2 regions of the Alteribacillus bidgolensis genome follow, and region 1 is predicted to be linked to the other one. Evidence: riboswitches for the same ligand, from Rfam matches in the RefSeq annotation. Region 1 holds a riboswitch; the other holds the start of a gene.

Region 1 (4,117 bases):
ATGAAATAGATTGCAGGGAAGTCATTAGTTGTTCAAATAAAGTATTAGAAATCTCTTTTTGTTCATATAAATTTTTTAACGTCATATATGCAGCTTCTCTGCTGCTGCATGCTTCTCTTAAAAGCGTGGTTGCGGTAAAACCGTGTATCATGTTTTCAGGACTCTTTTTTAATTGAAAGAGAGTGTCATAAAACGTTCTCTCTTCTTCACTGAAATCAATGTAAGTCGAATATACATTTCGTTTTGTCCATTTAAGGCCGGTTTGGTCCCGGCGGTTTCTTACCATTACTTTTTGAACGATATGTTTTACAGCTTCTTGTCCTCTTTCTTTAAACAGTGTTTTAAATTCTTGCATGTTTCCTAATAAACCGGGCTTTAATAAATTTATTAAATGATACAGCTCCCCAGGATTATTTTGAACAGGAGTTGCGGTAAGCATTAGACAAAACTTCTTTTGAAGCAATCGAGCAAATTCATAGTTTTTTGTTTTTGGATTTTTTAATTTATGTGCTTCATCAAAAATAATCATATCGTATTCTTGCTGCAGTACAATATCTCTATGAGGAGGTCGTTTTGCCGTATCAATCGATGCTACGACGATATCAGCTTCTTCCCATACATACGTTTTTCTTTGCGTAACCGCCGGAATATAGAATTTTTCATTCATCTCTTTTGCCCACTGGCCAGTAAGGGAAGCTGGAGCTAATATTAATACTTTTTTTACTAAACCACGGACCATATATTCTTTCAAAATTAAACCTGCTTCAATCGTTTTTCCTAGTCCAACTTCGTCAGCTAATATGGCTTTGCCGTCCATTTCTTCTATGACTCGTTTTGCTGTTTTTTCTTGGTGTGAAAATAGCTCAAGGCTGGAAAGATGGTTTTGGCATAACAATCCATCAAATGAGGGGGTTGAGGTCCATTGTTCGGATTCATAACCTAAAGAAAACTGTTCCCATGTGGATATAAATCGATTTTCATAGTTTTTCTCCTTTGAAAGTTCCCAATCCGAAAGAAACTTAATTTCAGGCTCCATAATGTTCGCTCCTTTATGAAAAAAAGATTGTCAACCACGAACCCTCATGATAGAATAAAAAACGCAGTAAGATTAGTATGGTGCAATTAAAAATATTTTTATTCATATATTGGAAAACTTCTATTCATACATAATCAATAAACATAACAAAGCGGATGACGACAAAGGGAGAGATCGTTTTAAACGGCGCCGAAGGAGCAAACTGTTTGTGCAGTGAATCTCTCAGGCAAAAAGACTTTTGTCTGACGCATCTCTGGAGAGAGCTCTTTAGAGCCACCCACGAAGACATTCTCCGCGATGGAGAAGAAACTTTCTGGTTGTAGGACAGAGGAATCTTTTTAAAGGGATTCCTCTGTTTTTTTGTATTTAAAAAAATTTTCTAAGAAATTTGAATTTATCTAAAGAAGGGCGGTTGAAAAATGACGGAATTAAAGCGTACATCATTATTTCCATTGTACAAAGAAATAGGTGCTAAAACAGTTGATTTTGGAGGATGGGAGCTGCCTGTTCAGTTCACAAGCATTAAAGAAGAACATCGGGCAGTCAGAGAAAAAGCAGGTCTATTTGATGTCAGTCATATGGGAGAAGCTGAAGTAAAAGGAAGAGACGCTTACGATTTTTTGCAGTCTATTATTACAAATGACATGGCCAAACTAGAACCGGGTAAAGCTCTTTATACTCTCCTTTGTTATGAAAATGGAGGCACTTTAGATGATCTATTAATATATCAGCTCGATGTTGATCATTATTTGCTCGTGTTAAATGCCGCCAATACAAAAAAAGATATCGATTGGTTAAAAAAGCATGCTAGAGATGAAGAATTGATAAAAGATATGTCATCTTATTATGCACAACTTGCGGTTCAAGGGCCTAAAGCTGAACAAATAGTGCAGAAACTTGCGAATGAAGATTTGTCAAACATCGGTTTTTTTCGGTTTCGTAAAAACGTTGATCTAAACGGCGTAAATGCCTTAGTGTCTAGAACAGGATACACCGGAGAAGATGGTTTTGAAATCTATTGCAGTGCCGAAAAAGCACCTTCTCTATGGAAAGCCATTCTAAAAGCAGGAGAGTCAGAAGGAATAGCGCCATGCGGACTTGGGGCCCGGGATACGCTTCGCTTTGAAGCTCGTCTTCCTCTTTACGGTCAAGAAATAGATGAAACGATCAGCCCGTTAGAGGCAGGTCTTGGGTTTGCTGTTAAACTGCAAAAAGATAGTGATTTTGTAGGTAAAGAAGCATTAAAAAAAGAGAAAGAATCCGGGGTTAAACGGAAAATGGCAGGGGTTGAAATGCTGGAAAAAGGCATACCTAGAACCGGTTATGAAGTGCTAAATGAAAAAGGGGATATCATTGGCCGTGTAACATCGGGAACGCAATCACCGACACTCGGAAAAAATATAGGACTTGTTCTTATACAAACACCGTATACCAAACTGGATACAGAACTTTATATAAAGATACGCAAAAAAACATTAAAAGCTGTCGTTATTTCAACACCTTTTTATAAAAAGGCTTAACAAAAAGGAGGCTGGAACATTGAGTTTTCGATATTTGCCAATGACAGAAGAAGATAAACAAGAAATGTTAGATTATATTGGAGTTAAAAGTACAGGTGAGCTTTTTTCAGAAATACCCGAAAAAATTCGATTTACTGGAGAAATGAACCTTGCTTCTCCTTTATCGGAACCGGCACTTATAAAAGAATTTCAGCAGCTAAGCAGTGAAAACGATAATATAAAAGTGTACCCCTCGTTTTTAGGAGCTGGAGTTTATGATCACTACATCCCATCTGTTGTCGATCATGTTATACGGAGATCTGAATTTTATACAGCTTATACACCTTATCAACCTGAAATTTCTCAGGGAGAACTTCAGGCCATTTTCGAATTTCAAACAATGATCTGCGAATTAACTGGGATGGAAATTGCTAACTCCTCAATGTATGACGGGGCGACTGCTTTAGCAGAAGCGGCATTAGTGGCGGCAAGTTACAGCAAGATGAAAAAAACAAAAATTATCGTTTCAGAAGGGGTTCATCCAGAAGCATTAGAGGTTTTGAAAACGTACGCTAGCGGTCCCGATTTGACTGTTCAACAAATTCCCCTTCTTAAAGGACAGACAGACGTTGAGGCGGTAAAAGATGCAATAGATGACAGTACAGCAGGAGTTATTGTTCAATATCCGAATTTTTATGGTTCTTTAGAAAATTTAAAAGAAATGGAAAAAGCGGCACATGATTATAAATCTTTATTTATTGTATCAAGCAATCCTTTGGCGCTTGGTGTTCTGACTCCGCCTGGAGAGTTTGGCGCCGACATCGTCATAGGGGATGCGCAGCCTTTTGGGATCCCTTCGCAAATGGGAGGACCTCATTGCGGCTATTTTGCAGCTTCTAAGAAATTAATGAGAAAAGTGCCTGGCCGATTAGTTGGACAAACAGTAGATGAAGATGGACGACGGGGTTTTGTGTTGACAATTCAAGCTAGAGAGCAGCACATCCGTCGTGATAAAGCAACTTCGAATATATGTTCCAATCAGGCTCTAAATGCTTTGGCTGCATCCGTTGCGATGAGTGCTCTTGGAAAAAAAGGACTCAGACAAATGGCGGTACAAAACATAAAAAATACTAATTATCTTAAAGAACAGGTAAAAAATACAGGTATAAATATTGTAAATGAACAGCCTGTATTCAATGAGTTTGTTATTGATGTAAAAAGACCAGTGTCATCTATAAACAAAAAGCTGAAAGAAAAAGGGATCATTGGCGGTTTTGATCTATCTAAAGTCGATAATAACCGTAATGAACAGATGCTTGTATGTGTGACGGAGCTAAGGTCAAAAGAAGAAATGGATTATTTTGCTAGAGAACTGGAGGGTGCCGTAAATGCAGACTGAAGAACATGCCCTTATTTTTGAATTAAGCAGACCAGGGCGGATTGGTTATTCTCTTCCTGAAGATGAGCTGATTGAAACAGATGTGGAAAATTTACTCCCAGCAGAATATCTTCGAACGAATGAACCAGAACTTCCTGAAGTATCAGAATTACAGATTATGAGACATTACACAGCATTGTCTTC
Region 2 (4,117 bases), 2.2 Mb from region 1:
CGGCCTTGCAAGCGATGCAGGCCGGAACTAACACTCTAATGAAGAAATGGTAAAACAAGCAAATTCTTTTTAAAAAAACTCGGCTTGCCGCCAAGGTGGAAGACGTAGTTTTACTTTGATACTTTAGCAAATGTAAACTCCCTCATTGAAGTAAGGTTATCTTTATTTTTTTCTTGATTACTCATTATTTCAATGTAGGAATGTGAAGGCCCTCTCGTATTTTTGGACAGTTTTACCTATTCGTGTTTTCTTGATTTCTTGTTTCAATGTTTTCAATTTTTTAAAGGCTGGAGTAGTAAAAGTTATAACCATATAGAGAGCACTTTTCCTTTACTCGAAACCACCTTTTTTCTTAAACATTCTTTCTTTTACTTGTTGGCCGGTTTCCGTTGCAGCCAGCCCGCCAAGTGCAGTTTCTTTTAGAGTTCGAGGCATTTCGCTGCCAATATCATACATGGCTTTAATCACTTCATCACATGGAATTCTGCTTTTTACCCCTGCCAGAGATAAATCAGCAGCTGAAAATGCTATGGCAGTGCCCATAACATTCCGTTTAATACAAGGTACTTCGACAAGCCCTGCTACTGGATCGCATACCAATCCCAATAATGACTTAAGAGCAATAGCTGCAGCATGAACCGCTTGTTCAGGTGACCCGCCTTTAAGTTCTACGATGGCCCCTGCAGCCATGGCCGTAGCAGAACCTACTTCTGCCTGGCACCCTCCTGCTGCCCCTGAAATAAATGATCGATTAGCAATGACATATCCAAGGGCGCTTGCGGTAAATAATCCTTCTACTAATTTTTCAAAAGGAGTATTATCGTTTTTGTGTAAAGAAAAGAGAACACCTGGCAATACGCCCGCAGCTCCAGCAGTAGGCGTTGCTACTATAATCCCCATTTTGGCATTACTTTCAGAAGTTGCTATAGAGAAACTCATCGCATCACCAATGTAATTGCCCGAGAGAATAGATTCTTTTTTTACATACTCATTAACACGTAGTGCATCTCCGCCAGAAATTCCGCTAGGTGAAGATGATGGATCCTGAATACCGAGGTCAATGGTATCTTTCATTTGTTGTAAACGAGCTGTCATTTTATCAATTAATGCTTCATGGGTTTTTCCAGAATTTTCAACTTCCATATCCAACATAACTTCACTGATTGTTTTTCCCTCTTCTTCACATTGTTGAATCAGCTCCTTCATTGATTCAATCTTCATAAGATCCTCCCAATGAAGTTTGTCTTTTTAAACTGCACATGTAAGGTTGTGCAAGCTTCGAAATATTTTCATTTGTACTTATTGGTATATCTACTGTTTTTCCATTTAATAAAAAGATTTTTGACAGGCCGCCGCCTAAAGAGGCTCCCCCTGCAACCATTGTATATCCTTGTCTTCCAGCTTCTACTTTTACCGTATTCGGATGAGAAAAATAAGGACAGTAATCCTGTAGATGGATGTCAAAGATAAACCCTCGCTTATTAGCAATTTCCACTGCGGATTTAATATTTGAATCGTTTGTACGCATTCCTAACATTCCACCTACTAAAGCTTTATCTGTACCATGGCCCAAATGAGTTTCAGAGAACGATTCATAAAGTGTGATGGAAGCATATTCAGGAGGGCCGCCTAAAAGTTCATAAATAAAATTTCCAATAGAAACAACACCTGCTGTATGAGAGCTTGAGGGACCGACCATGATAGGGCCGATAATGTCAAAACAACTTTTAAATTCCATGGTGTTACCTCCTCCGCCTAATTAATGCAATAATCTTTAGTGACTTCATCCTGTATAGGGAGCAGGAGTATATCTGCGACATTCTTATACTTTTATCGAAGGTTGGAATACTGGATAACGTTGGCATATCGACTTTGTTGTCTCTTTAGCCTTATTAAGAGCTGATGCACTCCCTTTGTTTTTTAAGATGGAAGCTATAACTTTTGCTATATCCTTCATTTCGTCATTTTTCATCCCCCTGGTTGTTAAGGCAGCTGTTCCCATTCGAATGCCGCTAGTAACAAAAGGGCTTTGCGAATCAAATGGAATGGTGTTTTTATTAACCGTTATTCCAGCTTGCTCCAAATATTGTTCTGCTTCTTTTCCTGTTAGTCCCCACGATTCGACATTTAAAAGGACAAGGTGGTTATCCGTTCCATTTGATACTAAGGAAGCTCCATGTTGTTTAAGTGCCTCTCCCAAGGTATATGCATTGCTCATTACTTGTTTTGCATAGATAGTAAAATCTGGGGCTAATGCTTCAAGAAAACTTACTGCCTTAGCAGCAATAACGTGCATTAAAGGGCCGCCTTGGATTCCTGGAAAAACAGCTTTATTGACTTTTTTTATCATTTCTTCATCGTTCGACAAAATAAATCCCCCACGCGGACCTCGTAATGTTTTGTGCGTAGTACTGGTTACCACATCTGCATATGGAAGCGGCGAAGGATGGACACCTCCAGCTATCAGGCCGGCAATGTGTGCCATATCGACCATTAAAATCGCTCCCACTTTGTCTGCGATCGCTCTAAAGTTGGCGAAATTGATTATTCTAGGGTAAGCGCTTGTTCCAGCGATGATTAATTTGGGCTTTTCTTTCATTGCTATGGCTTCCAATTCTTCATAATCAATCGTTTGATTATCTTCTCGTACTCCATATGACACAACATCAAACCATTTTCCTGATATACTAACTGGACTCCCATGTGTTAAATGACCTCCGTGAGACAGATCCATACCCATTACTTTATCCCCAGGTTTAAGTAAAGCGTAAAATACTGCTAAATTTGCTTGTGCACCTGAATGCGATTGAACATTAGCGTACTTCGTACCAAACAACGATTTTAAACGTTCCATAGCAAGATCCTCGACTATATCCACATATTTACATCCTCCATAATAACGCTTGCCAGGATAGCCTTCTGCATATTTATTTGTCAGTTCACTTCCCATTACTTCTAACACATCTGGACTCACAAAATTTTCTGATGCAATCAATTCCAACGTATTATGCTGGCGTGACTTTTCTTGTTCGATCGCTTCATAAATCTTCGGATCATTCACTTTTACACTCATATAAAGAGTCCTCCTTCGAAATAATTTTGGACATAAAAAAGGACAGAGAAAGGTGGTATGTTCACCCTTCTCTGTCCTTTTACCTGAGAGTTTAGCCTTTAGTAAGGCAGCCCCTTTGGTGGCATTAATTAATGCGCTCTCCAGAGATGCGTCTCATTGTGGTACATATACCTGAGAGATTGGTTCCAAGGGTTTGTTTTTGGAACTTGCTCCTTCGGTGGCTAAGCTTTGCGCTCTCCCACAATGATCATTCGCCTTTATTTGAATTTATAATAATCTAAAAATTCACCATTGTCAATATTTAAAATTGCAAAAACTTTTTGAGTATTAGAAATCACATTGCTGATATGAGCTCTTTTAAAGGGATATAATATAACGTTTTCAAATATAGAATGATCAGCAGCTTGGCTTATTTCGCAGCCTGCATTGGTTACAGTTGTGCTTTGTTGTACTTTCGTCAAAGAAGACTCTAACGGGTTCACTTCAGACGTGCAAACAAGTCATTCACAGACCAAATCGCATGAGATTTCACAACGAAATTCTCATGCGTTTTTTTATTGTTATATAAAGGATTCCTATATCTCGTTCATACATTCACACCTTGAATCACACCCAAATTCGCAAGGGGGAGAAAAAATTATTTCCTGACTGTGATTTTTTTTGCGATTTTGTGTGTGATTGGTCGTGCTTAATGAAGGGGTTTGGATATAAATGATAAAATGAATAGTAGAAGGACATAAGAACTGATAAGAGATTATTCTTCAACTAACGGAGCAGTAATGTTTAATAAGGGTTTTGGGTTTTTATGGTAAAATTTTAAAAGTTGAATAGGGGTAATTTCAATGAATAAAAAACAACTTTATCCTTATTTGATAATGAATATCAGTGTAAATTTTATTCTTATACTTAATTTGTTTAGACCTATGGATATTTGGTGGTATTTAGCTCTTATAGCCTTACTATTAAATCTTCCAGGAACGTTTGTAATTCTAAGAAGATATAAAAAAGCATCAAAGGAATCGAATTTTCCAAAGTAAATAAAAA

The links. A riboswitch is a leader RNA that binds a small molecule or an ion and turns the genes downstream of it on or off. The one in region 1 is predicted to bind glycine.
Region 2: linked by a shared signal. The riboswitch ahead of glyA (serine hydroxymethyltransferase) and the one ahead of gcvT (glycine cleavage system aminomethyltransferase GcvT) in region 1 are both predicted to bind glycine.

The regions. Positions count from the first base shown of each region.
Region 1 covers NZ_KZ614149.1:459,854-463,970, forward strand. The annotation lists gene CEF16_RS02475 (DEAD/DEAH box helicase) at 1-1,036, opposite strand, end outside; glycine riboswitch at 1,192-1,284, shown strand; gene gcvT (glycine cleavage system aminomethyltransferase GcvT) at 1,456-2,556, shown strand; gene gcvPA (aminomethyl-transferring glycine dehydrogenase subunit GcvPA) at 2,576-3,934, shown strand; gene gcvPB (aminomethyl-transferring glycine dehydrogenase subunit GcvPB) at 3,924-4,117, shown strand, end outside.
Region 2 covers NZ_KZ614149.1:2,651,036-2,655,152, forward strand. The annotation lists partial or broken gene CEF16_RS25335 (Ada metal-binding domain-containing protein) at 1-39, shown strand, start outside; gene sdaAA (L-serine ammonia-lyase, iron-sulfur-dependent, subunit alpha) at 331-1,221, opposite strand; gene CEF16_RS13260 (serine dehydratase beta chain) at 1,211-1,738, opposite strand; gene glyA (serine hydroxymethyltransferase) at 1,823-3,073, opposite strand; glycine riboswitch at 3,223-3,324, opposite strand; gene CEF16_RS13270 (hypothetical protein) at 3,331-3,534, opposite strand; gene CEF16_RS13275 (hypothetical protein) at 3,916-4,110, shown strand.